DNA from 3 places in the Massilia sp. TWR1-2-2 genome. Region 2 is predicted to be linked to each of the others. Evidence: predicted binding sites of a transcription regulator. Region 2 holds the regulator's gene; each other region holds the start of a gene.
The links. The regulator FliA, encoded in region 2, starts transcription of late flagellar genes. The targets are predictions, from matches to a motif close to CTAAAGTTTNNNNNNNNNNNGCCGNTA.

Region 1 (9,810 bases), on a different contig from region 2:
CGCCGAAAAAGACCTGATCGTTGCCGAAATGGACGCTAGGGTCGACCACCGCGGCCGAGTCCATGCGCTTGGTCAGGAAGCGGATGCGCCCGTCGATCTGGCGCAGCCGCCGCTTGCCATATATATAGTCGCCGTTTTCCGAGCGGTCGCCGTTCGAGGCGGCCCAGTGCACGATGCGTACCACCTCGGGCCGGTCGACGTCGATCAGCTGCAGCAGCTCGTCCTTGATGCGCTGGTAGCCGGCCGGCGTGATGTAGTTCTTGGCGCCGGCGGGAATGGCCTGCGCCAGGGCCAGCGCTTCCTCGTCGTCATCGTTGTCGGACTCTTTGACAAATGCTTTATTCATCAGCCTATTGTAACGGCACGCAGCCGTCCTGTCCGCGTGTCCGCGCCTGAACTTTTGACGTATGATGGCCGCAATGAAAAGTTCCCGCACATTGCGCAACCGGCTGCTGTCGCCCCTGGTGTACCTGGCGGCGCTGTTGCTGCTGCTCGAGGACTGGCTGTGGGATCTCGGCCTGCGCCTGGTGCGGCTGGTGGTTGCCTGGCCGCCATGGAAGGCGCTCGAACGCCACATCATCGCGCTGCCGCCGTACGCCGCGCTGGCGGCCTTCGTGCTGCCGGCAATCTTGTTGCTGCCGGTTAAACTGCTGGCCCTGTTCGCCATTGCCAGCGGCCATCCGATCTCGGGCATCAGCGTCATCATCGTGGCCAAGGTCGGCGGCGCGGCGCTCGTGGCGCGGCTGTATGTGCTCACCAAGCCGACCCTGCTGTCGTTGCCGTGGTTTGCGCGCTGGCACGAGAAATTCATGACACTCAAGGATTACTGGATCGGCCGCCTGAAAGCGACGGACGCGTTCCGCCGCGTCAGCATGCTGTCGGCGATGATGCGCGGCGCCGCCCGTGCCGCCCTCGCTCGCCTGCGCCGGAAGGCCGGCTTCGGCGCCCGCCACGCCAGCCGTCCGGCGCGCATGCTGCGCCGCTTCATTGCCATCTGGCGCGCGCGCCGCCGTTGAACCTGTGCATCTGCCCATGACCACCACGCCCGCGCTGTCCGCCCGCGAATCCGACCTGATCGAAGAGCTGGCCCGCTACCAGGCACGCTTCAATGCCATCGTCAGCAATACGCCGGGGCTGGTCTATCAGTTCGTGCTGGACGCCGGCGGCACCGTCAGCTTCCCTTACCTCAGCGAAGGCTGCGCCGCGCTGCTGGGCCTGGGCGCGGCGGCGCTGCAGAAAAAGCCGCAGCTTTTCCTCGGCCTGATCCTGCCGGAAGACCGCAAGGGCTACAGCGACTCGATGCACGCCTCGGCGGCCGGCATGTCTAGCTGGAACTGGGAAGGCCGTATCTGGGTCGACGCCTGGAAGGACGTCAAGTGGATCAACCTGCGCTCGAGCCCGCGGCCGTTGCGGGACGGCGGCGTGCAGTGGGAAGGGATCATGACGAACATTACCGCCAGCAAGGCCGCGCAGCTGGAAGTGACCAATTCGCGCGCCCGGCTGGCCGAGCTGACCGCCCACATCGAGGAAGTCAAGGAACAGGAGCGCACCCGCATCGCGCGCGAAATCCACGATGACCTCGGCGGCAACCTGACCGCCATCAAGATGGCGCTGGCGATGTTGTCGAAGCGCCTGCCGACCGACCAGCCGCAGCTGGCCGACAAGGCCGTCTACGTCGATTCGCTGGTCGACCGCACGATCGAGGCGGTGCACCGCATTTCGCTCGACCTGCGCCCGTCGATGCTCGACTTCGGCATCGTCGCCGCGCTCGAATGGCAAGTCAACGAATTCGAGAAGCACATCGGCGTGCCGTGCAGCTTCACATCGAACGAGAAGGACATCGACCTGGCCGCCGACCATGCCAGCGCGCTGTTTCGCATTTTCCAGGAAGCGCTGACCAATATTGCCAAGCATGCCCATGCGACGCGGGTGACGGTGTCGCTGACGCGCCTGCGCCATCACATCTGCCTGAGAATCAGCGACAACGGTGGCGGTGTCCAGGCGGCCGACCGCATCAAGCCCGGCTCGTTCGGCCTGCGTGGCATGAGCGAGCGCGCCCTGGCGCTGGGCGGCACAATGGCCTTGTCGCGCACGCGCGGAGGTGGCACCATTGTGGCCATCAAGATCAAGCTGGCCTCGCCAGGAACCGAATCGCCCCAATGACCGAAAAAGCCACCATCCGCGTTTTCATCGCCGACGACCACGCCATCGTGCGCGAGGGCCTGAAGCAGATCCTCGCCGAGCAGCGCGACATCGTCGTCGCCGGCGAAGCCGAAAACGGGCTCGACGCCATCAAGTTATTTCGCAAGGCTAAGTGCCACGTGATGCTGCTCGATATCTCGATGCCCGACCGCAGCGGCATCGAGGTGCTCAAGCAGGTCAAGAAAGAGCATCCCGAGATGGCCGTGCTGATGCTGTCGATGCACCGCGAAGACCAGTACGCGATCCGTTCGCTCAAGGCGGGCGCGGCCGGCTACCTGACCAAGCAGAGCGCGCCGCAGGAACTGGTGGTGGCGATCCGCCAGGTCGCCGCCGGCCAGAAGTATGTCAGCGCGGCGCTGGCGCAGGAGCTGGCCAGCCAGCTCGGCGACGGCCACGACAGCGCGCCGCATGAGGCGCTGTCGGACCGCGAATACCAGACCCTGACGATGATCGCCTCCGGCAAGACGGTCAGCGCGATCGCCCAGGAACTGTCGCTGTCGGTGAAGACCATCAGCGAATACCGCGCCCGCCTCTTGGTGAAAATGAAGTTGAAAAACAGCGCCGAACTGACCCATTATGCGATCAAGAACCAGCTGATCGAATAAGTCGGTTTTAATGCCGTCAGGGAAGATGGGTTTTCTGCCTTCTAATTAAACGTTCGCCTGTCGGCAAAAGCGCTTATCATTACGCCATCAGATACCAACCCGAGCCGTTCCCGCTTTCGCCATGTCGCTCCCTCCCGCAAAACCGCCGGCCGCTCCCGGTCAGAATCCCGCCGACATCGCACGCGAAGCATTTCGTCGCCTGGCCACGCGCCGCATCGCGCCGACGCCGGACGCCTATCGCGCCATCTATGACGAGATCGCCGGCATCGTCGCCGAGCCGGTGGCGCCGCCCGCGCCTGCCGACAGCGGTGCCGAGACGGTGCTCGGCAACTTCGCCAGCAAGCTGACCGACACGCCGGGCGAGCTGGCCGAGTTCGGTCGCCGCTTCAATCGCGCCGTCAAGGCGCGCGACTGGGACGGCTACGCGCGCGGCCTGTCGCAGCTGGTGGAAAAGCATTTTCGCAAGGCCAGTACGATTGAGCTGGCGCCGCTGTCCGAAGCGGCCGAGTCGAAGCAGCTGCGCGACCTGCTCAGCCGCACCTTGACGGTCGCCGTCGCCTCGCTGCTGACCGGCATGCCGGCGCTGGTGACCGAGGCGGAATCGCTCGGCGCCGCCGCCAAGCTGGCGCACACCGACGAAGCCCTGGGCGAAATCGCCGTGCGCCTGAAGCAGCTGTGCTACCAGATCGAGATCAAGAGCGGCGACGTCGCCGAACAGCAGGAATTGCTGCTGCGCCTGTTCAAGCTGCTGCTGGAAAACGTCAGCGAACTGCTCGATGACGACAGCTGGCTGCGCGGCCAGATCGACGCCGTGCAGGAGCTCATTTCCGGGCCGATGGACCAGCGCGCACTGGAAGACGCCACGCGCAGCCTGAAAGACGTGATCTACAAGCAAAGCCGGCTCAAGCACAGCCTGTCGGACGTCAAGTCGACCGTCAAGAACATGATGATGACGTTCATCGACCGGCTCGGCTCGGTCGCGGCCAGCACTGGCGACTTCCACGAAAAGATTGGCGGCTTCTCCGAAAAGATCAGCAAGGCCGACAACATCGACGACCTGAACGTGGTGCTCGGCGACGTGCTGCGCGAAACGCGGCTGGTGCAGACCGAGGCGCTCAAGTCGCGCGACCGCATGATCGCCGCGCGCCAGGAAGTGCTGGAAGCCGAGCAGCGCATCGTGTCGCTGGAGGCGGAGCTGCGCCACATGAGCGAGCTGGTGCGCGAAGACCAGCTCACCGGCAGCCTGAACCGGCGCGGGCTCGACGACGTGTTCGAGCGCGAAACGGCGCGCTCGGACCGCCGCGGCACGCCGCTGTGCCTGGCCATCCTCGACCTCGACGACTTCAAGCGCCTCAACGATACTTACGGCCACCTGGCTGGCGACGGCGCCCTCAAGCACCTGGTCAAGATCGTCAAGGAAACGCTGCGCTCGATGGATGTGATTGCCCGCTTCGGCGGCGAGGAATTCCTGATCCTGCTGCCGGAGACCACGGTCGAGGCGGCGGCGCAGACGATGACGCGTCTGCAGCGCGAGCTGACCAAGCATTTCTTCCTGCACGAGAACGAGAAGCTGCTGATCACGTTTTCGGCTGGCGTGGCGCTGCGCTACCCGAACGAGGCGCAGCCGGCGCTGGTGGCGCGCGCCGACAAGGCGATGTACCAGGCCAAGAAGAGCGGCAAGAACCGCGTCATCGTCGCCGAGTAATATCCTCAGTACAAGCCTGCGTTCGAGCGGACGCAGGGCCCGCATCCCGATTCCCTCCCTGAACTTCACGTCACCTCTGTTGCCTCGGTATCACGCCTCGCGCTGACCGCGGTTCCGTTGTCGGCGAAATAACAGACGCCGCCACGCGCTGCCGAGACTGTCAAATTCGTGAGTAAAACGATAACAAAACGTCGGCCCCGGCGACACAAAATAAAATTAATTTCGCCCTAAAGTTCACCTTTTCGCTGTCGTTTAAGCGCACCGGATTTGCCAAAGCTGAGAGTGAAACCACAGATTTATTATTGTTTTCTCCTATCAACTTTTTGAGGGGAGCGACGTTACCAGATTCAACTGCGGTTTGATTGTCTCGGAACAGCGAGGCAGACCAAAGTAAGACGCGGCACGTAGCCCACCCCGGAATTACCCAGTTTGGAGAATTAAAATGGCTGCATTTATTAACACCAACATCGCTTCGCTGAATTCGCAACGTAACCTGAATTCGTCGCAAACCGCTCTCACGACTTCGCTGCAGCGTCTGTCGTCCGGTCTGCGTATCAACAGCGCAAAAGACGACGCCGCCGGTCTGGCAATTTCGGAGCGTATGACGTCGCAGATCAACGGTTCCGACCAGGCAGCTCGTAACGCCAACGACGGTATCTCGCTGGCTCAAACGGCCGAGGGCGACCTGGCTCAGATCGGTACCAACTTGCAGCGTATGCGTGAGCTGGCTGTGCAGGCTTCGAACGGCACCAACTCGGCATCGGACCGCGCAGCACTGAACGGCGAAGTCCAGTCGCTGGCAGCTGAAATCGACCGCGTCGCACAGAACTCGTCGTTCAACGGCGTCAAACTGCTCGACGGTTCGTTCTCGTCGCAGGACTTCCAGATCGGCGCCAACAACACCAGCAACGACCGCATCACGATCGAGTCGATTTCCAGCGCACGTACTTCCCAACTGGGCGGCGTGGGCACCAGCTTCGATGCCAAGATCAGCAGCGGCGCAACCACCGGCGCTCTGTCAGCCGGCGACATGACCCTGAACGGCTTCCAGGTCGGCGCGTCGGCGATGGGTGCAGCACCAGGCCAAAGCGCCTCGAGCGCCTCCTCGATCGCAGCAGCGATCAACAAGATCTCGGCCGACAGCGGCGTGACCGCATCGGCTGACGTGAACAAGGTGTCCGGCAGCTCGGCGACGACCTTCGGCGCCACCACCGGTGCCATCGCCGCCGATACGTTCAGCATCAACGGCGTCAACGTCGGCGCAGTCAGCGGCGGCGCAACCGCAGCCGGCCAGGGCGCCAACGTTGCGGCGGCCATCAACAAGATCGCTACCCAGACCGGCGTGACCGCGTCGGCCAACGCCACCACCGGCGCGCTGACCCTGACCGCTTCCGATGGCCGCGACATCAGCATCGGCCTGAACGGCACTGCAGCAAGCACCGCCGCCGTCGCGACCGACAAGACCGCGTTCCTGGCCCAGACTGGCCTGGCTACCGCCGCTGTCGGCACCAAGGGCGGCACCGAGACGACCGAAGTAGCGTTCGGCGCCTACACTGCACTGAGCTCCACTACCGCGACCGATAAGTTCTCGATCAGCGTCGATGGCCAATCGCTGCTCGCATCGACCGCCGTCGGCACCGGCATCACCGCTGCAACGGTGCAGGCAGGCGTCGATTCGTTCGCCACCGCCAACTCGGCTACCCACAGCGTCAGCGGCACCGTCGCTGGCGGTGACCTCAAAATCACCAAGCTCGACGGCACCGCATCGGCAGTCAAGATCGAATCGTCCAACGCCGCCGGCTCCGCCGTCGCTGTCGGTACCCCTTCGGGCGGCTTCGCCAGCCAGGCTAACATCGCCTACGGCGGCGCTGCTGTCAGCACCACGGCCGGTACGGGCACCGGCGTCGCCGTCGGCGTCGCAAAAGCGAACCACGGTACCGTCACCCTGAGCAGCAGCAGCGCAAGCGGCATCGTCTACGGCGGCGCGAACCTGGCCAAAGCTGGCCTGGCAGCAGCCGGCGGCGTAGTCGCAGCAACGACGACATCGTCGGTGTCGAGCCTGTCGAGCATGGATGTACTGACCTCCGCCAACGCTGCCAAGGCCATCTCGGCCATCGACGGCGCGCTGGCCACGGTCGGCACTTCCCGCGCTTCGCTGGGTGCTTACCAGAACCGTTTCGCTTCGGTCGTATCGAGCCTGCAAACGTCGTCGGAAAACTTGTCGGCTTCGCGTAGCCGGATTCAAGATACCGACTTCGCCAAGGAAACCGCTTCGCTGACGCGCGGCCAGATCCTGCAACAAGCTGGTACCGCCATGCTGGCACAGGCTAACTCGCTGCCAAACGGCGTGCTGGCCCTGCTGCGCGGTTAATCAACAAGTCTTCACCGCAACACGAAACCCGGTCCGGTTCTCCCGGCCGGGTTTTTTCCGTTTAAGGAATTAGCATGGAAATCCGTCCACAAACGAGCGCAGCGGCGCCACCAACGCCGCCCGCCGACAAGAGCGCGGCCATCGCCGCGCGCAACGACGCGGCGCCGACCCAAACTGTAATGGCCGCCAAGCAACCAGCGGCGACGGCAACGGAAGACGAAGTCTCGCACGCACTCAAGAGCATCAACCACGCGCTGAAGGAACGCTCGCAGGACCTCGAGTTCTCGGTCGACGACGACAGCGACCGCACCATCGTCAAGGTGGTCGACAAGAGCACCCAGGAAGTGATCCGCCAGATGCCGACCGAGGAAGCACTGGAAATTGCGAAGGCGCTCGACCGCCTGCAAAGCCTGCTCGTCAAGCAAAGCGCCTGAGTGGCGCCAGCTGTGTAGTTCCAGAATAGACAGGTGATCGTCCCTCTAAAGTCCAGTTGGCTTGGGCCGTTAACAACGTATATTTAACTTTTGAAGCAGGGGGCAACAGTGGCGGGATCTCTTTCTGGCATCGGTTCATCCATGGACATCGAGGGCATCGTCACGAAGCTGATGTCCGTCGAGCGCCAGCCGCTCGCCCGCATGATCAAGCAGGAGACCAGCTACCAGATGAAGCTGACCGGCTTCGGCACGCTCAAAGGCGCCCTGTCGCAGTTCCAGAGCTCGGTGCGCGCGCTGTCTGAGGTCAGCAAGTTCCAGGGCACCAAAAGCTCCCTGATCGACACCACGATCGCCTCCGTTACCTCCACCACTGCCGCCGCCCCCGGTACCTATGCGCTCGAAGTGAGCCAGCTGGCCAAGGCGCAGAAACTGGTCGTCGACGGCACCGGCAGCGACACCGTCGCGCTCGGCAAGGGCGTCATCAAGTTCGACCTCGGCACCATTGTCGGGCCCCTCGGCGCCGATGGCAAGCCCGGCCCGGCCACCCTAGGCGCCGACGGCAAGTACATCGACGCGACCGCTTTTACGCCCGGCGCCGGCACCACCAAGAGCGTCACCATCGACGGCGGCAGTTCGCTGGCCGATATCCGCGACGCCATCAACAAGGCCGGCATCGGCGTCACCGCCGCCATCGTCAACGACGGCAGCGCCACGCCGTACCGCCTGACCCTGACGCAAAACAGCACCGGCCAGGCGAGCAGCATGAAGATCTCGGTGGTCGACGCCGACCCGGCCGGCAGCCCGCTGCTGTCGGCCCTGCTGACCCACGATCCGATGGATCCGGCCAAGGCGATGAGGGAGACCGGCACCGCCGTCGACGCCAAGTTCAAGCTCGACGGCATCGACGTGTCAAAACCGTCCAACACGGTCGACGACGTCGTCACCGGGGTCACCTTGAACCTGCTCAAGACCAACGTCGGCACCACCACCGCGCTGAACGTGGTGCGCGACACCGGCGCCGTGTCGACCGCGGTGACGTCCTTCGTCAAGGCCTACAACGACATCAGCCAGACGCTGCGCGACGCGATGGCCTACAACCCGACCACCAAGACAGCGGCCATCCTGAACGGTGAAGCGAGCGTTCGCGCCATCCAGACCCAGGTGCGCGGCGTGCTGGCGGCGGCAATTCCCGGCGAGGGCGGCTTGACGCGCCTGTCGGAAGTGGGCGTGACGGTGCAAAAAGACGGCACGCTGGCGCTCGACAGCGCCAAGCTCAACAAGGCACTGGCGAGCAATTTCGACGACTTCGCCGGCCTGTTTGCCGCCGTGCCGGCCAACGGCACCGGCGACACCGCCAAGCCCGCCACGACCGGCTATGCGGCCCAGTTCGAGAAACTCGCCAGCTCCCTGTTGGCGGTGGGCGGTCCGCTGGCATCGCGTACCGACGGCATCAGCGAATCGATCCGCAACATCACCAAGCGCGAAACGGAGTTCAATGCGCGCATGGTCACAGTTGAAAAACGCTACCGTGCGCAGTTTACCGCGCTCGACCTGTCGCTGAGCAGCATGAACAACACCAGCACTTACCTGGCGCAGCAGCTGACGGCAATTAGCAACCTGAACAATCGGTAGTAATCAGTCGAAATATATTTAGGAGGGAGCATCCATGTTTGGAACGTCACAAAGAGGGGCAAACAGCTACGCCAAGGTCGGCCTCGAAACCGGCGTCGTCGCTTCCAGCCCGCACCAGCTGATCGTGATGCTGTTCGAAGGCGCGCTGGTGGCAGTGCGCGCCGGCCACGCGCACATGAAAGCGGGCGAGATCCAGAAGAAAGGCATGGCCATATCGAAAGCCATCCTGATCATCGAGAACGGCCTGCGCGCCAGCCTCGACAAGCAGGCCGGCGGCCAGATCGCCGAGAGCCTCGACTCGCTGTACGACTACATGGGCCGGCGCCTGCTGATGGCCAACGTCAGCAACAAGCCGGAAATTCTCGAGGAAGTGCAGACCTTGCTGCTCGACCTGAAGGGCGCGTGGGACGCCATCGGCGCCGCCGCCAAGCCAGCTGCAGCCGCCATCGAACCGCCGCGCGCCGCGTACGACAGCCTGGCGCCGCGCACCGCATCGTTTTCCATTGCAGGGTAAATCATGAACAGCGAACAAGTCATCTCGCTTTACGAAACCGTCAACGAACTGACCGGCAAGATGCTGCTGGCGGCGCAGTCGCGCGACTGGGAAAACCTCGCTGCCCTCGAGACCGATTGCGCCAGCCACGTGCAGACGCTCAAGGCCGGCGAACCGGTCGCCGCCCTGTCCGGCCCGATCCGCGCCCGCAAGGTCGAGATCATTCATCAGATCCTCGCCCACGACCGCGAAATCCGCAACCTGACGACGCCGTGGATGGCCGAACTGTCGGCCCTGATCAACAGCAGTGGCGCCTCGCGCAAGCTGTCGGCGGCTTACGGCGCCTGAAGTGAATGCCCGCCATGCCC
Region 2 (9,810 bases):
GGCGGTTGTCCAGGCAGCGCGCGCGTTGTTGACATCGGTAAATGATGCACCGGTGCCTTGGGCGGCGGCTGCCACTTTCAGGTTGGTGATTTCGGTGCCGTCGTTGGCGACATACACGTTCCAGTTGCCCGGGCCGGTCTTGACGTAGAACGTCGACATCACGTGCGAGTTGCCCAGCGTATCGTAGACATCGATCGGGGTCTGGTGGTTGTAGCTGCTGCGGTCCTTGGCGTTGAACGGCGTCGTCAGCGGCGTCGCGCTGCCCGAGTCGAGGTTCATGACGGTGTCGACGCGGGTGGTGGCCACCGGCTTCAGGTCGGCCGTGTTGATCTGCAGCGGCACGGGCGAGCCGGCCAGCAGGCCGCCGGTCGCGCTGGCGCCGTAGCCGGTCAGTTTCGCGCCCTGGGCGTTGACCATGTAGCCGTCTTTATCGAGCGAGAACTGGCCATTGCGCGAGTATTGCGTGGCGCCGGCGACGGTGGTGCGGAAGAAGCCGGCGCCGTTGATGGCGATGTCGAGCGGGTTGGCCGATGACTCGACGTTACCTTGGGTAAATTGCTGGGCGATCTGCGACACCTTGGTGCCGATGCCGGCCTGGTTGCCGCCGGCGCCGTTGAGCGAATTGGCGTAGACGTCGGCGAACTGCGCCTGCGAGCCCTTGAAGCCGACGGTGCTGGCGTTGGCGATGTTGTTGCCGATGACGTCGAGCGATTTTGCCGCGCCGTTCAAGCCGCTAAGTCCCTGTTGGAAAGACATGGTGTTCTCCTGGTAAAAGTTATTTTAAACGGCCGGGCTTACAGGATCTGCCTGATATCGGCCATCGACACGACGCCCCTGGTGGGCAGGTTCAGTTGGACGCCATCCTTGGCGCTGGTGGTAACGCTGGCGACGCTGTCGAACGACAGCGCCTTCGCATCTTTGAGGATGTCTTCGCCGCGGGTGGCGACGACACGGATCAGGTATTTGCCGTCCTTCAAGGTCACCGGCAAGCCGTCGGCGCCGACCCTGGTCGCATCGACCACGCCGTCCCACGCCAGCGGGACGGTGCCCGCTTTCTGGGCGCCGAGGTCGATCGTCTGCACATCCTTGCCGGTGCTCGGGTCGGTGATGATCAGCTTGACGCTGTCGGCGTCGCTGCCGACGTCGACACCCATGATGCCCTTGCCGGTTTGCAGTCGGACATAGTCGCCTTCGACCAGCACGCCGTGGCCGATCATATTGGCCGCCTGCAGCGATTCGGACGCCTGGTAGCTCGACTTGAGCGACTCGAGCGTCGTGTTCAATTTATTGACGCCGGTCACGGTCGACAGCTGCGCCAGCTGGCTGGTCAGCTGCGCGTTGTCGAGCGGATTCATCGGGTCCTGGTTCTTCAGCTGGGTGACGAGCAAGGTCAGGAACTTGTTGGTGTCGGCTTCGACGCTGCCTTCGGCGGCGGTGGCCTTCTTCGGGTTGACCGCGTTGAGCAGGTCTTGCGAGACAAACGGGGGAGGTGCAGTGACGGTTGCCATAAAAGCCTAGTGTGGGTTATTGACCGAGAGTCAACGTCTTGAGCAGCAACGTCTTGGCCGCATTCATCGTTTCGACGTTGGTCTGGTACGAGCGCGACGCCGACAGCATGTTGACCATCTCGTCGACCACGTTCACGTTCGGCATCGCCACGTAGCCCTTGTCGTCGGCCATCGGGTGTTTCGGGTCGTACACCTGCTTGAGCGGGCTCGGATCGTCGACCACCTGCGCCACCTTCACCGCGGTGCCGCCGGCTTCGAGCGGGACCGCCTCGAACACGACCTGCTTGGCGCGGTAGGCCTGGCCGCTGGCGCTGGTGGCGCTGTCGGCATTGGCCAGGTTCGAGGCGACGGTGTTGAGCCGCTGCGCCTGGGCGCTCATGGCCGAACCGGACACGTTAAAGATATTAAATAGCGACATGATTACTGGCCTCCCTGGATCGCCGCCATCATGCTGCGGATTTGGTGGTTGATCATGGTGATGCCCGCTTCGTAGCGCACCGCGTTGTCGGCGAACTGGTTGCGCTCGACATCCATGTCGACCGTGTTGCCGTCGACGGCGCCCTGCACCACGCCGCGGTATTTCAGCGCCGTGCCGTCGGGCAGCATGTCGCCGGTCTTGCCGGCGCCGCCGATGTGGCTCGCCGACATCGCCGCCATCACGCCCGCCGGCGCCGCGGTGCGCGCCATCACGCCCTGCAGCGCGCTGGCAAAGTCGATGTCGCGTGCCTTGTACTTAGGCGTGTCGGCGTTCGCGATGTTCGATGCGAGCACTTGCTGGCGCTGCGAGCGCAGGCTCAGCGCGGCTTCGTTGAAACGCAGGTAGTCGTCGAGTTTGCCAATCATGTCAGCTCCAGGTGGGTCAAAGCGCCAGGCTGGCGGCAATGATCTTGTTATGACAGGATCGATCATACGGCGGCGCACAAGGACTCAATCGAAGGAGGAAGATGGGCAAAGCGCGGCTATTCGATGTTTCACCTGGGAATCATGCGATCTACCATGGCATCACTCGAACAGGCAGTCCCTCCATGAAATCGACCTTCTTTACCGCTCTCCTCCTCGCTTCCTCGCTGGCCTTCGGGCAGCAGGCGGCCGGCCCGCGCCAGGACCTGGCGGCGCTGCGCGCCGTCGCCGAGCAGTTCCTGCAGGCGCAAAGCGCCGGCATGCCCGGCCAGGTGCAGGTCGAGGTCGGCGCCGTCGATCCGCGCATGAGCCTGGCCGCGTGCCCGGCGCCGCAGGCCTTCCAGCAGCCCGGCGCGCGGGCGTGGGGCAAAACAACGGTCGGCGTGCGCTGCGCGGCCCCGACTGCGTGGACGGTGTATATTCAAGCCAAGGTGGCCGTGCGGGGCGACTACGTCGCCGCCGCCGTGCCGCTGGCGCAGGGCCAGCCGATCACGCAGTCGCAACTGGTCGTCATCAGCGGCGACCTGGCGGCGCTGCCGGCCGGCGTGGTGACCGACATGGCGCAGGCGATCGGGCGCAGCACGACGATGTCGCTGCCGTCGGGCGCGCCGCTGCGGCTCGATGCGCTGCGCAGCAAACCGGCGGTGCAGAGCGGCCAGCAGGTGCGCGTGGTATCGAGCGGCGCCGGTTTCAAGGTGTCGACCGAGGCGCGCGCGATCGGCAATGCCGGCGAAGGCCAAGTGGTGCAGGTACGCACCGCGGCCGGCGCCATCCTCAGTGGCGTGGCGCAAGCGGGAGGCCTGGTCGAGGTGGTTTTTTGAACGTTCGTTTCGGAAAATCCATTGATATGCACTAAAGTTTGGGACGGCATCGCCGTTACTTACGCATATCCCGGAGTTTGATGCTCTGGTCAGAGAAGGAAGATGCTGTGAAAATTAACGATACATTAAAGACAAGCCCTGGACTGCCGGCGGCGACTACGCCGGCAGCCGGATCCAAAGGCGCCGAACGTGCCGCCGGCACCAGTGCGGCGCCGAGCGACAACGTGCGCCTGTCTTCGCAGGGCCAGGCCCTGGCTGCCGCGGCCGGCGCCAGCGCCGTGTTCGACACCAAGAAAGTCGAACGCATCAAGCTGGCAATTGCCGACGGCCAGTTCCAGGTCAATTCAGAAAAAGTGGCGGACGGCTTGCTGGAAACAGTGCGCGACCTGCTGCATTCCCGCAAACGATAAAACACCATGCACAGCCCGACGACCACCCTGTCCGACGAACAACACCTGATCGCTTCGCTGATCGAGTTGATGAAACAGGAACAACAGTTCCTGGTCAAGGCGGACACTGACGGGCTCGACCAGATCACCCCGCAAAAAGCCGAGTTGGTGCAGCAAGCCGCGCGGCTTTCGACCGCCCGCCACGAGGCGCTCGGGGCCGCCGGCGTTGCCGCCAGCGAAGCCGGCATGGAAGTCTGGCTGGCGAACAGCAGCGATGCCGCTGCCCGCGCCGCATGGATCGCCTTGCTCGACCTGGCGCGCGAAGCGAAAGAACTGAACCGCGTCAACGGCATGCTCGTCAACAAGCAGATGACCAACACCCAGATGGTGATCAACGCGATGCGCACGCCGGCCGGCGGCAGCGACGCCGGCGTCTACGGCCCCAGCGGCCAGGCCGGCGCCGGCGGACCGTCGCGCCGCTTCGTCGTCGGCTGACCGGGTCTGACCCGCCGTCGGGGTCAGACCCGGGTGTAAAGCCCGCACCATCCACACCGGGGTCCGACCCCGACACCGGGTCAGCCCCCAACCGACCCCACCCTGCTGCAACACCGTTGCGTTTTCACGCGTCCGCTCCAGATAAATTTTACTTCTCCGCAGCGATCCGTAATCATCAACTGATGAGTTTGTCACACCTACGGAGACCAGCATGAAATCCATCTTCAGGGCATCCATCGCGGCATTCACGCTGGTCGTTTGCGCCAGCGCGCAGGCGGCGTCGAACGGCATCGCGGTCAGCATCAGCACGGAAAAATCGTCGCTCGGCAAGTCCGACGACGTCGTCGTCACGGTCACGCTGACCAACACCGCGGCGAGCCCGCAGGCGGTGCTGAAGTGGCATACACCGTTCGGCGGCGAGATCGAAGAGCCGCTGTTCGATATCCGGCGCGACGGCGCCAAGGTGCCCTACCTCGGCGCGCGCTACAAGCGCCCCGCCCCCACCGCGGCCGATTATTACGTGCTCGCGCCCGGCGCGTCGCGCAGCGCCCGCGTCGAACTGTCGAGCCTGTACGAGATGAGCGTGACCGGCGACTACACGATCCGCTACGCCACCGAGTCGCTGACCCTGTTCGATCCGCATGTCAACGGCCGCGGCACCGTGGCGCAGCGATTCGGCGAACTGAAGTCACAGCCACTGACGTTGTTCATCGACGCCCGCTTGCCGCGCGGCGCCGCCGGCGAACCGGCGCCGGCGCCCGACGCGGCGCGCGGCAGCGGCGCCAGTTTGTCGTTTGCCAAATGCAGCGCCTCGCAGCAGAGCGCGCTGACGACGGCGGTGACGGCCGGGCGCGCGATGGCCGACGACGGCGAGCGCTACCTGATGGCGCGCAAGCTGCTCGGGCCGCGCTACACCAACTGGTTCGGCGCCAGCGACCCGGCGCGCCTGTCCACGGTGCGCGGCAACTACGCGGCCATCAAGGATGCGCTCGCCACGAGGCCGGTGACGGTCGATTGCAGCTGCAACAAACCGTATTTCGCCTACGTGTATCCGACCAAGCCGTATGTGATTCATGTGTGCCGCGCATTCTGGACCGCGCCGATGACCGGCATCGACTCGAAAGGCGGCACCCTGGTGCACGAGATGAGCCACTTTAACGTTGTCGCCGGCACCGACGACTGGGTGTATGGGCAGGAAGGCGCGGCCGGCCTGGCCATCGGCGACCCGGCCAGGGCCGTCAACAACGCCGACTCGCACGAGTATTTCGGCGAGAACACGCCGGCGCTGGAGTAATTACTGCTTGCCGACGTGGGCGAACATGACGGAATCGGGCTCGACAGGCGTAGTCTGGTCGAGCTTTTTCAGGTCGGCGACGTAGTGGCCGTTGTAGTTGAGCTGATAGGCGCGGCGGCCCGGCAAGAAGGCGTAGGCATCGGTGATGTCGATCAGGTTGTGATGGCGCGTGTGCGGCTTGACCGCCAGGAAGTCTTCCTTGCCGAGCGGGCCGCGCTTGACCATCGGGCCGATGTAGTTGACCGGGTCGCCGTTGGAACTGTCGCGCACCTCGAAGTAGTTGCCGAACAATTCCTTCTCGGAGGCGACCGAGCGCGGCACGTAGATGGTGTGCTCGCTCTGGTTGTCGATCGTCAGGCGCACCAGCACCTTGCCTTCGCGCGATTCGACCTTGACCATTTCGTGGACCATGTTCCTCACCCCGTCCTTCGCCGCCGCGCTGCCGGCCAACACCAACGCCGCGCCCAGCAGTACCGTGTTTGCCACCCTCGTTGCCAGACCCATTATTACTCCTTCGCTGAATATGGCGGGATTTTGCGCCGGCCTCTTTGCGCTGCCAAGCCCAGTTGCGCATGGTTACAATCGCGCCGCCGCAACGCTGGTGTCAGGTCTGACATTCGGACAAATGTCCGAATGTCAGACCTGACACCAGCACTTTACTAACGAGTGGGGATTTCGGTGGTGGTGTCAGGCAACGCCGACAGGATCGTCACGGCCACGCGCCGGTTGCGGGCGCGGCCGTCCGGATCGGTATTGGCGGCCACCGGAATGTTGGCGCCGTGGCCAATGACGGTCATGCGCGCTTCCGGCACGCCGGCCTCGGCAAACAGGCGCACCACGCTGCTTGCGCGCGAAGCCGACAGTTCCCAGTTCGACGGAAACAGCGGGCTGCGGATCGGCGCGTTGTCGGTGTGGCCTTCGACCTGCAGCGCATGCGGATCGTTCTTCAGCAATACCGCCAGCGCCAGCAGCGCTTCCTTCGAGCTGGCATTGAGCGTCGCGTCGCCCGAATCGAACAGCACGCTGGCATTGATTTCGACGCTGACGCCGCGGCTGTTCTGCGTCACCCGCACCTTGCCCTCCTTGACCAACGGCGCCAGGGTCGACGTCAGGTCGCGCGCCAGCAAGGTCAGCCGTTCTCGCTCGCGCCGCATCGCTTCGGCGCGCCGTCGGCCGGCCAGGTTCGGCAGCGAAATGGACGGCTGGATTTCGTCGACCATTTTCGGCGCCACCCGCTTGCCGCCGAAGGCGTCGCCGAGCGCGTCGGAAAACACCCGGTACTTGCCCTCGTTGACCACCGAGATGGCGTACATGACGACGAAAAACGCGAACAGCAAGGTGATGAAGTCGGCGTACGAAATGAGCCAGCGTTCGTGGCTTTCGGTTTCTTCGTCGAATTTCTTGCGCGCCATGACGTTCGGCTACGGGCGCGACATCAGGCTGGCCACGCGCTCGTCGATGACGCGCGAATGGTCGCCGCTGGCGATGTCGTAAAACACGTCGGTGAGGATCTCGTACTGGGTCACCGTTTCGGCGACGATGCTTTTGAGCTTGTTGGCCACCGGATAAAAGAACAGGTTGGCCAGGCCGACGCCGTACACGGTCGACACGAACGCGACGGCAATGCCGGCGCCCAGCTTGGACGGGTCGGTCAGGTTTTCCATCACGTGGATCAGGCCGAGCACGGCGCCGAGGATGCCGATGGTGGGCGAATAGCCGGCCGCAGCTTCCCAGATCTTGACCGCCTGGCGCTGGCCGAATTCATACGCCGTCACTTCCGTCTCGAGCAGCCCGCGCAGTTTTTCCGGATGGATGCCGTCGATCATCAGGCGCAGGCCTTTCTGGACGAACTTGTCGGTCGAGTCGAGCATGTGCTGCTCGAGCGACAGCAAACCGTCGCGCCGCGCGTGCAGGCTCCACAGCGCGATGTCGCGCGCCAGCTTGCCGCGCTGGCTCGGCGGCGGACGAAACACCCAGCGCAGCATGCGCATGCCGCGGGTAAATGTCGGCGCCTCGGTCTGCAGCAGCACCGCACCAAAGGTGCCGATGACGACGATGGCGAACGCGGCCGGCTGCACCAGCGAGGCGAGCTTGCCGCCGTCGAGGCCGTGCCCGATGAATAGCCCCGCCAGCGCGAGGGCTATGCCAATTACGCTGGCCCAGTCCACGCCTGCTCCCGTAATGCCGCACGCAACCGCGCCACCGCCTGCGTGTGCAGCTGCGACACGCGCGATTCAGACACACCCATGACGGCGCCGATTTCCTTCAGGTTCATTTCTTCCTCGTAGTACAGGCCCATCAGCATCTTTTCGCGCGGCGGCAAGTTGTCGATCGCATCGACCACCGCCTGGCGGAAGTCGCCGTCGAGCAGGCTGCGCAATGGATCGGCATCGTCGACCGCATAGCGATCGAGGAAGTTGTCGTTGCCTTCGTTATCGTGGAAATCTTCGTAGTACAACAGCTGATGGCCGCCGCCGTCGCCGAGCATGTCCTGGTATTCCGACAGCGACAGCTTGAGCAGCTTGGCCACTTCCGATTCGGTCGGCGGATGGCCGAGCTTTTGCTGCAGCGAACTCATCGCCGCTTCGATCTTGCGCATGTTTTGCCGCATCGAGCGCGGCAACCAGTCGCTGTTGCGCAGCTCGTCGAGCATGGCGCCGCGGATACGCAGCACCGCGTAGGTCTCGAACTGGGCGCCGTGCGTCTCTTCATAGCGGCCGATGGCATCTAACAGGCCGATCATGCCGGCCTGGATCAGGTCGTCCACTTCCACGCTCGGCGGCAGCTTGGCCTTCATGTGGTGGGCGAGACGCTTCACCAGCGGCATATGATCCGTCAGCAGCTGATTCTTGTCCGCTTTCCCTTTGACCGTGTACATGGTTAAACTTTGTTATCAAGAGCCAAAACGGGTGTTTCCCCCTGTCCGACCGAGCTGAGGCATTCCAGACAGGGCAAAACGCCCTGCCAGGCGGCGAAACGCAACCGAGGCGCCCGCCAGCGGAAACGCATCGACGACGGCGCGCCCGAGACGCGCGGCGCGTTGCAGATATTCGTCGGCCGGAACCGAACCCATCGAGATGAGCTGGACCGCGAGATACCGACTTGCCGCGGAACACATATTATCGTATACCACCTTTGCCTCGATTTCGGAAGCGCCCGTCACCAGGATGCCGAACGGGCGACGCCCCAGCTGCTGCGACAGCCGCTTGATCAGGCTGTAGGCGGCGGTGATCGAGGCGGCCGACGTCGACACCTGCACGACGATTTCCGAACTGTCCATGATCGGCACCGGAAAGCTGTCGTCGTCGGAAAATTCGCCGTCGACGATGACGATGCCGGTCTGCTTGACCAGCACGTCGAAGCTCTTGGCCAGGCGGCGCAGCTCGTCGGGGCCGGGACGCTGGGCGCCCTGGCCGCGTTTCAGGCTGGCCACGCCGAACCCTTGCGGCACCTGGTGGATCACTTCGTTGAGGCCACATTCCTGGCGCGCCACCTGCAGCAAGGACACGCCGCGGTCGACGCCGAGGCGCTGGGCGACGCCGTACTCATGCAGGCAGGCATCGACGATCAGCACGTCGTTGCCGGCACGCGCCAGCGATGCGCCGAGGTTGACCAGCATCGCGCCCTTGTCATCCTGGGCGGTGGCGGAAAGAAAGGTGACGATGCGCGGCTTGGGGCCGGCGAGCATCCGGCGCAAGCCTTCGGCCTGGTCAAAATCGAAATTAGCCAAGCGACACCCCGCGCAGGCTGCGATCGTTGGCGGCATTGCCGGCCTGGGCCATCAGCAGCGGCAGTTCGTTGTCGGCGTACTGGGTGGCGGCGTTCTCGCGCGTCAGGCGGAAGGCGCGGTCGACCAGCATGGCGCGGTCGGCCAGGTGCAGGTCTTCCGGCACGCGCTGGCCGTTCGAGATGTAAAACAGGCGCAGCTTCTGGCGGATCACGACGTCGAGCACGTTGCCGATCGAGGCCGCTTCATCCATCTTCGTCATGATGCAGCCGGCCAGGCCGCTGCCGTGATAGGCGCGCACCACTTCGTTGAGCGTTTCGTTGGTGCTCGTCGCGTTCAGGCACAGCAGGCGTTTGACGTCGGCGCCGGACTCGCTGAGCATGGCGACCTGTTCGGTGACCATCTGGTCGCGCTGCGACACGCCGACCGTGTCGATCAGCACCGTGTGCTTGTTGCGCAGCTCTTTCAGGGCGATGCGCAGGTCCGCTTCGTCCTTCACCGAGTGCACCATCACGCCGAGGATCTTGCCGTAGATGCGCAGTTGTTCGTGGCCGCCGATACGATAGGCGTCGGTGGTGATCAAGGCCAGCTTTTCCGGGCCGTGGCGCATCACGCAGCGCGCCGCCAGCTTGGCCGTGCTGGTGGTCTTGCCGACGCCGGTCGGGCCGACCAGGGC
Region 3 (9,810 bases), on a different contig from region 2:
CGCCAGGTAGTCCTTCCAGCTGGCCAGGTCGGCGCTGGCGACCAGCGCCGCTTCACCCTTGACGGCGCCCGGATGCCAGACGATGAACTTGCCCTGCCCGCCCAGGCCGGCGCTCTTGAAGAAAGCCGGCCAGTCGATGCCGGGCGCGTTGGCGGAAAAGTCCTTCAAGGTCCACGTGTTGTTGCCTTTTTGGACATCGGCCGAATCTTCCCGCGTGGCGTGCGACTTGGCGATCGCCATTTCCAGTGCGAACACTTTCGCGGCGCGCGCATCGCTGTCGGCGTAGCCGGCCAGCTTCAGCATCGCGGCGATATGCTGCTGATACTTGACGCGCAGCTCCGCCATGCGCGTGCTGTCGGTCAGGTAGTAGGCGCGGTCAGGCATGCCGAGGCCGCCCTGCAGCAGGTACGGCGTGTTGCGCGACGGATCGGTCAGGCCCTGGGCCACCCACACGCCGAAGACATTCTCGGTGAAGAAGTTGGTATTGTTGAGCGGGTCGACGTCGGCGCGCACCGACGCGCCGAGCGCGCGCGTCAGTTCGGCCTTGTCGCGGATGGCGTCGATCTTCGCCAGAATTGGTTTGAGCGGCGCGGCGCCCTTCGCTTCGATCGCCGCCTCATCCATGTAGGTCTGGTAGAACGCGGCAACCTTCTTCGCTTCGGCGCTGGCTTTCTTGTCGGCGTTAATCGTGTCGAACATCTTGACGATGCGCGCGTTGGTGTCCTCGGCGATGGCGGCGAATGCGCCCCAGCTGCTGCGGTCCGCAGGTATCTCGGTCTTGTCGAGCCACTCGCGGTTGGCGTAGGTAAAGAAGTCGTCGCCCGGCAGCAGCGCCATGTTCGCTTGTGCCTGGGGCGCGGCGGCAGGCGTGCTTTGTGCAAAGGCAGGCGACGTGAAGAAGGCGGCGCTGCAAAGGGCGGCGCTGCAAAGGGCGACGCTGACGGCGGTCTTGATGGGAGTCCAGCTGGTTTTCATGATGTCCTTTTCCGTAAGAGATGACTTTTATTTGAGTGCGGCGCGCACTTGCGGCAACAGCCGCGCTTTAAGTGCGGCGCGGATGCGGATGCCGTTGCCGATCCGCTGCGCTTCGACCAGCGCGTCCGGACCGAAGTGTTGCTTGACGAACGACTCCATCTTGTCGGCATCGGCCTCCTTCGTCGAGCTGGCTACGATACCCGAAAACGCGCGGTTCTGGCTCATCGCATCCGTGTCCTTGGCCAGCGCCTCGCGGTTGGCGACGGCGAAGTCCCAGGCCTGGTCGATGTGGCCATTGCCGGCCACCATCGGCGCCATCATCGTGGTTACCTGCGGCGGCAATTGCCGCGACAACGACAGCTGCAGCGTGCGCGCGCTCAGCGCCGGATCGCGCGCGCTTGCCAGCGCCCCGCTCAGGCGGTTGCGTTCCTCGGTGCTTTGCGTTTGCAGCACGCGCGCGGTGAGCGCATCGTAGGTGGCCTGGTCGGCGCTGCGGCCGGCGCCGCGCACGACGAAGTCGATCATCGACGGGCTGACGCTGGCCGGATCGGCCAGGTAGCGCGCAAAGCGGCTGCGCGCCTGGGCGACGGCGGCGGGGTCGCCGGCGCGCTCGAGCATGCCGGCCAGGCGCGAGCGCAGCTGGCGGTCTTCCGCCGGCTCGCCGGCCCGCTCGTCCCAGCCGAGCTTGGCGAACTTCGGGCTGACGAGCGCGATGATGAAGCGGTACACCTGCGCCTGCTCCGGCTCGCCGGCGGTCAGGCGCTCGAGCGTGCCGAGGTTGTCGAGGATGCCGCTCCATACCGCGAAGCGCGGCTCGTCGCCGTAGCGCGAGATCAGCTTGACGTAGCTGTCGAGCTGCATGCGGCCGGCCATCACCATGCCCCAGGCGTCGCTTTGCAATTTGAGGCGCGTGGTGTCGGTCAGCTTGCCGGCCTGGTTGGCCAGCGCGTCGAACGACGCCTGGTCGTATTGCACGCGGAAAAAGCCGACGCTGGCCGGATCGACCACCAGGGTGCCGTCGCAACTGCCCTGCATCACCGTCGTGCTTGGGCCCGACAGCAAGGTGTAATACGCCTTGCCGTTGACGGTGCCGACCTGCACCGGCACGTTCCACAGGCGCTTTTGTGTGGCCGGCTCGTCGAGGCGGAACTGTTCCTGCGACAAGGTCACCTTGCGCTTGCCGCCCTCGCACGCCTGTTCCACCTTCACCAGCGGAAAGCCCGGCTGGGTCGTCCAGTCGGAAGCCAGTTTCTCAACCGGCTTGCCAGATGCTTTTTCCAGCGCAATCCACAGGTCGGCACTGGTGGTGTTGGAATACTGGTGCCTGGCCATGTACGCGCGGATACCCTTGCGGAACGGCTCCTCGCCGAGGTAGGCCTCGAGCATGCGCAGGAAAGCCTGGCCCTTGCCATAGGTAATCGCGTCGAACGCGTTGGCCGCTTGCGCCTCGTTAAGGATCGGCGTCTGGATCGGGTGCGTGGTCTTGCGGGCGTCGAGATTGAGCACCGACTCGCGGTCGACCTGGTCGTCGAGGAAAGGCCGCCACTCGGGGTGGAAGTGCTCGGTGGCCTTGCCTGCCATCCAGGAGGCGAAGCCTTCGTTGAGCCACAGGTTGTCCCACCACGCCATCGTCACCAGGTTGCCGAACCACTGGTGCGCCACTTCATGCGCGTTGACCTTGAATGTCAGCTGGCGCGTGCTTTCGGTGCTGGTCTTCGGGTCAAACAGCAGCGCGGCGTCGTTATAGACGATGCCGCCCCAATTTTCCATCGCGCCATTGAAGCCGCCCGGAATGGCGATCTGGTCGAGCTTGGCGAGCGGGTATGGCACGCCGAAGTAATTGTTGTAGTAGCGCAGCACGTCGCGCGTGACCGCCATCGGGTAGGCCGCCGAACCGAGCTTGCCGGCGGTGGTGACGATGCCGAGGTCGACGCCGTCTTGCTTGCCGACTAGCCTTTCGAGCTCGCCGGCGACCAGCACCACCAGGTAGCTTGGCATCTTTGGCGTGACGCCAAACGAGAAGCGCTGCAGGCCGCCGTCGAGCTTTTCGAGCTTTTCGACCGGCGTGTTGGAATAGGCCTTGAAGCTGGCCGGCACGTCCACCGTCAGCTTGAAGGTGGCGCGAAACGACGGCTCGTCCCAGGTCGGCAGCAGGCGCCGCGCGTCGGTCGGCTCCATCGTGGTGGCGATCATCTTCTTGTCGGCGCCGCCCACTTTGTAATCCATGTGGAACATGCCGCGCGCCTCGCGGTTGATCAGGCCGTGGAATTTAAGCGCCAGCTTGTAGCGTCCCGGCGCCAGCGGCCGCGTCAGGTCGAAGCTGAGCGTTTCCTGCGCCTTGTCGAGCTGGGGCGTGAGCTTGATCTCGCCGATGTCGCGGCCGGACAGGCTGGCGCTGTCGATCTCGAGGTTGACGGCGTTGAGCATGATCTTCGAGGTCGCGCTGAGCACGTCGATTTCCACCGTCTGCGCGCCGAGGAAGGTGTTGTCGGCAATATTAGGCACCAGGTGAGCGGCGTACTGCACCGGCACCACGTCTTTCGGCAGTTTGCCGGGCGTGGCGGCGAATTTGTACGGCGCCTCGGCATGGGCGGCGAGGGCCGCCACGGCGAGCGCGGCAGCACCGGCAAGGTGCTTGGGTTGAAAATGTCTCATGAAGATCCTTTTCTTGTTCTGGTCGATGACGGTGGCGTACGCGCCGAGCATGCACTGTAGGGAAAGCGCGGCAGCGCCGGGCGACAAATGCGACGAACTGCATAGACATGGGGCAGAACGTCGAAACCGCGGAATGGCCGTTGAACGGCGTGGCGAATCGGCTAAGGTTTCTTTCCCGCGTAACAAATTGAAATAATTTTTTGATTAATTTCAAAAAAAACCTAAAGTTGTGCTCAGGCGCACCGTTATGTAGGGACACGCGGTGATCCGCTCTAATTTTTTAGCTGGTGTAATGATGACATCCAACGACGTTCTCTCGATGTACGAAAACCTTGCAGGGCTGACAGCAAAGATGTCGCTGGCAGCACAGGCAGGTGATTGGAACGCGCTTTCCAACATGGAACAGCAGTGCGCCAGCCACGCCGCGGCCATCGACAGCGGCGTGCCGGCCCTGTCGGGCGCGCCACGGATGCGCAAGATCGACCTGCTCAAGCAGATCATGGCCAACGACCGCGCAATCCGCGACGCGACCGAGCCATGGATGGGCCAGCTGGAAAAGGCGATGGCCGCCCACTGAGCACCAGATACATAAAAAAAGCGCCCCGCGGGGCGCTATTTTTATGCCGGTTCCTGGTGGAACCCGCTGAATGGGGGAGAGCGAACACCAGGTATCTCCTGGTGTCGCCTCGTGCCGGTTGCATCCGGCGTCCGCGAGCACATCGTTGGCCCAACAGACCGCTTCCGGGACAGGCGTTTCTTCAACGTTCATCTGCTTGCCGCGCCACACTATCGTTGGTGGCTGCGCCAGATCCTTGCCGCGTTTTTTGTGTTCCCTCAGGAGCACGGAAATAAGTATAGCGCAAAAAGCAAGCTTGTGTAGACAAGCGTGTGCGCGCCTCTCTTTTTAGCAACATTTCCTAAAAATTATCCTGCGGCGGGCTCTTCTGCAGTGGTCAGGCTGAACTCGTTCTTGGCTGGCAGCAGCCGGTTCTTGACGCTGGCGATGAAGCCCAGGCCGACTTTCGCCTGCGGCTTCACCTTGGTCGCGTTGCGTTTGCGCGTCAGTAACAGTAACAGCAAGCCGATCAGCACGAACACGACGGCGCCGGCCACGCCGATGAACAACCACGGCGTCGAGCCGGCTGGCTTGGCCTCCGGCGCACCCATTGGGGTCAGCTTGGACGGCAGTGGCTTTGGCGCAGCCGTCGCCACGGCGGGCGCCGCCACGGCCGGCACCAGGGCGCCGGCCTGCATCGCCACCGTCAGGCGCTTGACTTTCTCTTCGAGATCGAGAATCTGGGTCTTCAGCGCGACGTTCTTGGCGTCGAGCGCGGTACAGCTAGCGATCTGGGCGGCGCTAAATTGCGCGACGCAGGCAGCCGGCGCGACCGGTGAAGCAGCGCGCAGGATCGGCGCGACGATTGGCGCACGCACCGGCGGCGGCGGCGGCGCCGCCGCCGCGATCACCTCCGCCGCAGGCGGCGGCGCCGGGCTTGGATCGGCCTTCAGCCACAAGGTCACCTGGCGTACCGAGCGCTGGCCGTTTTCGATCAGCTCGAAAAACACGTTGACCAGCTCCGACTCGACCCGGCGCGGCGAGGAAATGCGCAGGTAGCGCTTGCCCTCGCGCTGGATGACGGAAATGCTCGCTCCCGTCAGCGCCGGATGCATGGCGATGTTGGCGCCGCGGTAGACGTCCATGTCGGCCAAAGCCGCCTGCAGCGGCGCCTTGTCATTCTCCATCCCGTTCAGCTCGATGTCGGCCGACAAGGGCTGGCCGATGTGCGAGCGCACCCGCGTCTCTCCCAACTCGACCGAATGCGCGCCGGCGGAGGCAAGCAAGGCAAGAAAGGCAAGGACGGCGTAAGGGCGTTGACGCATATAGTTGGACTCGATCGGCTGGTAATTGTTGGATGTCAAAATCGGCACTCCCAGCGTCGTTAACGGAGCGTTGGAGTAAACTCTTTAATACTATCCTCACCAAGAACAGGAATCGAGCATGGAAAGCAGAATCGAAAAGGACAGTTTCGGGCCGATCGAGGTGCCTTCCGCTCGTTTATGGGGGGCGCAGACGCAGCGCTCGCTCGAACACTTCCATATTTCGTCGGAGCGGATGGCGCCCGAACTGATCGCCGCGCTGGCCCAGGTCAAGCGCGCCGCGGCCGCCGTGAACCGGTCGCTCGGCCTGCTCAAGGACGAACCGGCCGCCGCCATCATCGGCGCCGCCGACGAAGTGCTGGCAGGGCAACATCCGGACGAGTTTCCGCTGGCCGTCTGGCAGACCGGCTCCGGCACTCAGACCAACATGAACATGAACGAAGTGCTGGCCAACCGCGGCTCCGAGCTGATGAACGGCGCACGCGGCGAAGGCCGCCTGCTGCATCCGAACGACCAGGTCAACCTGGGCCAGTCGTCGAACGACATCTTCCCGACGGCAATGCACGTGGCGGCGGCGGGCGCCGTCGCGCAGGCACTGCTGCCGGCGCTGGCGAAGCTGCGCGCCACGTTCGAAGGCAAGGCGCGCCAGTTCGCCGACATCGTCAAGATCGGCCGCACCCACCTGCAGGACGCAACGCCGCTGACCCTGGGCCAGGAGTTCTCCGGCTATGTCGCCCAGCTCGAGTATGCCGAGCAACTGATCCGCGGCGCCCTGCCCGGCCTGCTGCTGCTGGCCGCCGGCGGCACCGCGGTCGGCACCGGCCTGAACGCCCATCCCGATTTTGCCAACCGCATCGCGGCCGAACTGGGGTCGCGCACCGGCCTGCAGTTCAAGACGGCGCCGAACAAGTTTGCCGCGCTGGCCGGCCACGACGCACTGGTGGCCGTCCATGGCGCCATGAAAACCTTGGCCACCGCGCTGATGAAAATTGCCAACGACGTGCGCTGGATGGCATCGGGACCGCGCTCCGGGCTGGGCGAAATTACCATCCCGGAAAACGAGCCGGGCAGCTCCATCATGCCGGGCAAGGTCAATCCGACCCAGTGCGAGGCGCTGACGATGCTGTGCTGCCAGGTGTTCGGTAACGACGTCGCCATCACCATCGGCGGCGCTTCCGGCAACTTCGAACTGAACGTCTTCAAGCCGATGATCGCGCATAATTTTCTGCAAAGCGCCCGCCTGCTGGCCGACGGCATGCGCTCGTTCGACGATCACTGTGCCCATGGCATCGAACCGAACCGCACCCGCATTGCCGAGCTGATGGAGCGCTCGCTGATGCTCGTCACCGCGCTGGCGCCGCACATCGGCTACGACCGCGCGGCGCAGATTGCGAAACTGGCACAGCACGACGGCACCACGCTGAAGGAAGCGGCGCTGCAGCTTGGCTTTGTGACCGAGCAGCAATTCGACCAGTGGATTGTGCCGCTCGAGATGACCCGGCCCGGGCCGGGATAAAATCCTCGCGCGTGTTGCGCACTGTGCGTTATCGAACGATCATTTAATTTTTACAAGGATAAGATGCAAAAACTTACTTTCGAACTGAATTCCGAATTTGTCGAAGTCAACCAGCTGCTGAAGTTATCCGGCCTGGTCGACAGCGGCGGCGCCGGCAAGAACCTCGTTGCCAGCGGCGCGGTGTCGGTCGACGGCAAAAAGGAATTACGCAAGACCGCGAAAATCCGCGCCGGCCAGACCGTCAGCGTGGGCGACGTGCGCATTAGCGTGATTGCCGGAAATGCCGACGGCGCCTGACATGCGCGGCGGCAGTACAAAGGTAAAATGCAGGCGAGCGGTTCCTGTCATTTGCGTGGACACAAAATGACCTGGCCTTGCTTGCTTATATCATAAGACGTGATCAACCGGCCCCTAAGGTGACCGCCATGAATAGGCCCGAACACAGCCCGCAAACCCAGGTACGACTCATCGGCGACTTGCGCCTGGTGATCGATAACGCTGAAGAACTGCTGAAAAGTACCGATCGGTACACCAGCCAGCTGTACCAGAGCGCGCGCGCCAAGCTGGCGCTGGCCCTGTCGGCGGCGACCGAAGAGCTGGCCCGTTTCGAGGACGCCCAGCTCGAACGCATGATCCTTGCCGCCGAGGCATCTAGCGCCCGGCACGGCGATAAAAGCGGCGAAGCGCGCGTGTTCCGCGCATTTCACTGAAACGCGGCTGCTTGCAAGTCCGCGCGGCGCCCTGACGGCGCCGTTTTCAATTCGCAACATAACCGAATTCTTCACCAGTAGCGCGACTGCCAATAAAAAAGCCGGCGCTTCCAAAGGAAGATGCCGGCTTCGATGCGGCGTGTCTTTATCAGGCAGTGGTGTTGATCTTGCTGCCCAGGTGAGCCGGCAGGTTTTGTGGGGCTGGCACGGCCGTGATCGAGTTGATCAGTTGGGCGGCGGTCGAGCTTTCGATCTGCTGCGCCTTCTTCAGGACCGCAATGCCGACCTCCTGCTTGGTGCCGGTCTCGGCAATGCTGCTTGCCAGTTTGGCCATTCCTGCAATATCCATGTCGGTCTCCATTTGATGGGCTATCCATTCTTAACGGACGCCTTCGAGGAAACTTTAGGATCGCGCGGCAACAACACCAGCAAGCCACTCGAGCACTTGGTCGGGCCGGTTCAGGTCCAGCCAGGACAACCGCGCCGGCGCCGTGTCCGGACGCGGCGCATCCGATGCCACGGCGACAACGTTTGCATCCTCGATGAACAGCGCCGGCTTGCCCAGCGCGGGCCGGTACACTTCGAGTTTGTCGACCGCTTCCCACTTGTAGCCTTCGACCAGGGTCAGGTCGGCCGGCGCCAGGCGCGCCACCAGGTCGGACAGTGCCGGCTCGGCGGCCCCGCGCAGTTCGCGCACGACCGACAAGCGGAACGGCGACGCCAGCATCACCTCGGCGGCGCCGGCCATGCGCAGGCGCGCGCTGTCCTTGCGCGGCGGCTCGAGCAGCACATCGTGGTGGCTATGCTTGATGACGTTGACGCGCAGCCCGCGCGCGGCCAGTTGTGCGATCAGGTATTCCAGCAGCGTCGTCTTGCCGCTGCCGGACCAGCCGACCACGGCGACGATGGGATCAGTACGGGACTCGATAGCGGTATCCATTGAAATTCATGACGGCCTCCTTCGGCAACAGCTTCTCGAGCACCAGCCCGGGAGCGACTTCCTCGCCTTCGCGGCGCAGCGCCTTGTCGATCAACAGCAGGCGGTCGGCCGGGTTCTTCGAGTACATGTAGCCGCCGAAGGTCAGCGGCGGCACCGTGCGCTGGATCGCCTCGGGCAGCTCGCGCAGCGTCGGCAAGCGCTCGTCGTCGGCCGCGGACGGCGCCGGCGCGGCGGCCTTTGCAGGCGCCGGCGCGGTCACCGGCAAGGCGGCCTTCACCGAAGCCGGCGGTGGCGAACGTGGAGCGGCACGCGCCGGCTCCGGCGAAGAAGGCGGCACCATTGCCAGCGGGGGCGCGACGGCGGCCATCGCCGGCGGCGGCGCCGCGACCGCTGCCACCGGCGGCGGCGTCGCCGCCAGCACCGCCACGGCCGGCGCCGGAACGGCCGACATCAGGCGCCAGGCCAGCAGCGCCAGCGCCAACGCCAGTGCGGCGGCCGACAGCGCGATCCAGACTGGCCGCCGGCTCGACCGGCCATCGGCCCGCGGCGCCGCGCCGACCGCGATCGCGTTGATCGTCGGCGCGCTGCCCAATTGCCGTTCGGCCTGCGACTTCTTCAGCGCTTCCAGAATATACGACATCTTATTTCCCCTGCCCGTTAGCCGCCAGCAGGCGCGGTTCGGCCACGCCGCTCAGCTGCGACAGCCGCATCCACGTGCGTGGTCCGGTCACGCCGTCGGCCTTCAAATGCTGCGCGGCCTGGAATTCGCGCAGCAGCTTGCGCATGCGAGCGTCCAGCGGCTGGTCCGCTTGCGGCGCCGCGATGCCGTTCAACTGCGCCAGGCGCGCCCCGATCCAGTCGACGTCCGGGCCGCTCAAGCCGAGCGCCACCTGGTCGCGAAAGCCGCGCGGCGCGGTCCAGAAGGTGGAGAACTCGCCGTCGAAGCGCGCCGCCAGCGCCGCCACGCCAAGCGTGTGCGGCTTGCCGTTCACGCGCAGCGTCGCCGTATTGTCGTCGAGCGCGGTAAGCACCGCGTAGCCGACTTGCCGGCCGTCGTGCAGCGTGAGGATGGCCGGCCGATCGAGCAGGCGCAGTTCGTACAGGCTGCCCTTGCCCTGGTAGCAGCGCAGGTTCAG

Region 1: fliD (flagellar filament capping protein FliD) is a predicted target of FliA. The motif match lies at 7,363-7,389, and genes of this name have one in related genera.
Region 3: ACP7DD_RS17805 (flagellar protein FliT) is a predicted target of FliA. The motif match lies at 3,852-3,878, and genes of this name have one in related genera.

Annotation. Positions count from the first base shown of each region.
Region 1 covers NZ_JAFCWM010000023.1:8,409-18,218, reverse strand. Annotated here, with positions in the region: gene greB (transcription elongation factor GreB) at 1-346, opposite strand, end outside; gene ACP7DD_RS19675 (hypothetical protein) at 420-1,016, shown strand; gene ACP7DD_RS19670 (histidine kinase) at 1,033-2,163, shown strand; gene ACP7DD_RS19665 (response regulator) at 2,160-2,807, shown strand; gene ACP7DD_RS19660 (GGDEF domain-containing protein) at 2,929-4,512, shown strand; gene ACP7DD_RS19655 (flagellin) at 4,955-6,883, shown strand; gene ACP7DD_RS19650 (flagellar protein FlaG) at 6,958-7,317, shown strand; gene fliD (flagellar filament capping protein FliD) at 7,459-8,949, shown strand; gene fliS (flagellar export chaperone FliS) at 8,984-9,463, shown strand; gene ACP7DD_RS19635 (flagellar protein FliT) at 9,467-9,790, shown strand.
Region 2 covers NZ_JAFCWM010000016.1:27,868-37,677, forward strand. Annotated here, with positions in the region: gene ACP7DD_RS16400 (flagellar hook protein FlgE) at 1-756, opposite strand, end outside; gene ACP7DD_RS16405 (flagellar hook assembly protein FlgD) at 795-1,508, opposite strand; gene flgC (flagellar basal body rod protein FlgC) at 1,525-1,926, opposite strand; gene flgB (flagellar basal body rod protein FlgB) at 1,929-2,351, opposite strand; gene flgA (flagellar basal body P-ring formation chaperone FlgA) at 2,534-3,229, shown strand; gene flgM (flagellar biosynthesis anti-sigma factor FlgM) at 3,337-3,639, shown strand; gene ACP7DD_RS16430 (flagella synthesis protein FlgN) at 3,646-4,113, shown strand; gene ACP7DD_RS16435 (M35 family metallo-endopeptidase) at 4,325-5,407, shown strand; gene ACP7DD_RS16440 (hypothetical protein) at 5,408-5,911, opposite strand; gene motD (flagellar motor protein MotD) at 6,067-6,819, opposite strand; gene ACP7DD_RS16450 (flagellar motor protein) at 6,829-7,575, opposite strand; gene ACP7DD_RS16455 (RNA polymerase sigma factor FliA) at 7,557-8,285, opposite strand; gene ACP7DD_RS16460 (MinD/ParA family ATP-binding protein) at 8,301-9,137, opposite strand; gene flhF (flagellar biosynthesis protein FlhF) at 9,130-9,810, opposite strand, start outside.
Region 3 covers NZ_JAFCWM010000018.1:90,038-99,847, forward strand. Annotated here, with positions in the region: gene ACP7DD_RS17795 (M13 family metallopeptidase) at 1-975, opposite strand, end outside; gene ACP7DD_RS17800 (M1 family metallopeptidase) at 1,003-3,630, opposite strand; gene ACP7DD_RS17805 (flagellar protein FliT) at 3,926-4,207, shown strand; gene ACP7DD_RS17810 (type IV pilus assembly protein FimV) at 4,555-5,511, opposite strand; gene fumC (class II fumarate hydratase) at 5,630-7,024, shown strand; gene ACP7DD_RS17820 (RNA-binding S4 domain-containing protein) at 7,088-7,321, shown strand; gene ACP7DD_RS17825 (DUF883 family protein) at 7,450-7,734, shown strand; gene ACP7DD_RS17830 (YjfB family protein) at 7,883-8,083, opposite strand; gene mobB (molybdopterin-guanine dinucleotide biosynthesis protein B) at 8,138-8,674, opposite strand; gene ACP7DD_RS17840 (general secretion pathway protein GspB) at 8,646-9,314, opposite strand; gene ACP7DD_RS17845 (AAA family ATPase) at 9,316-9,810, opposite strand, start outside.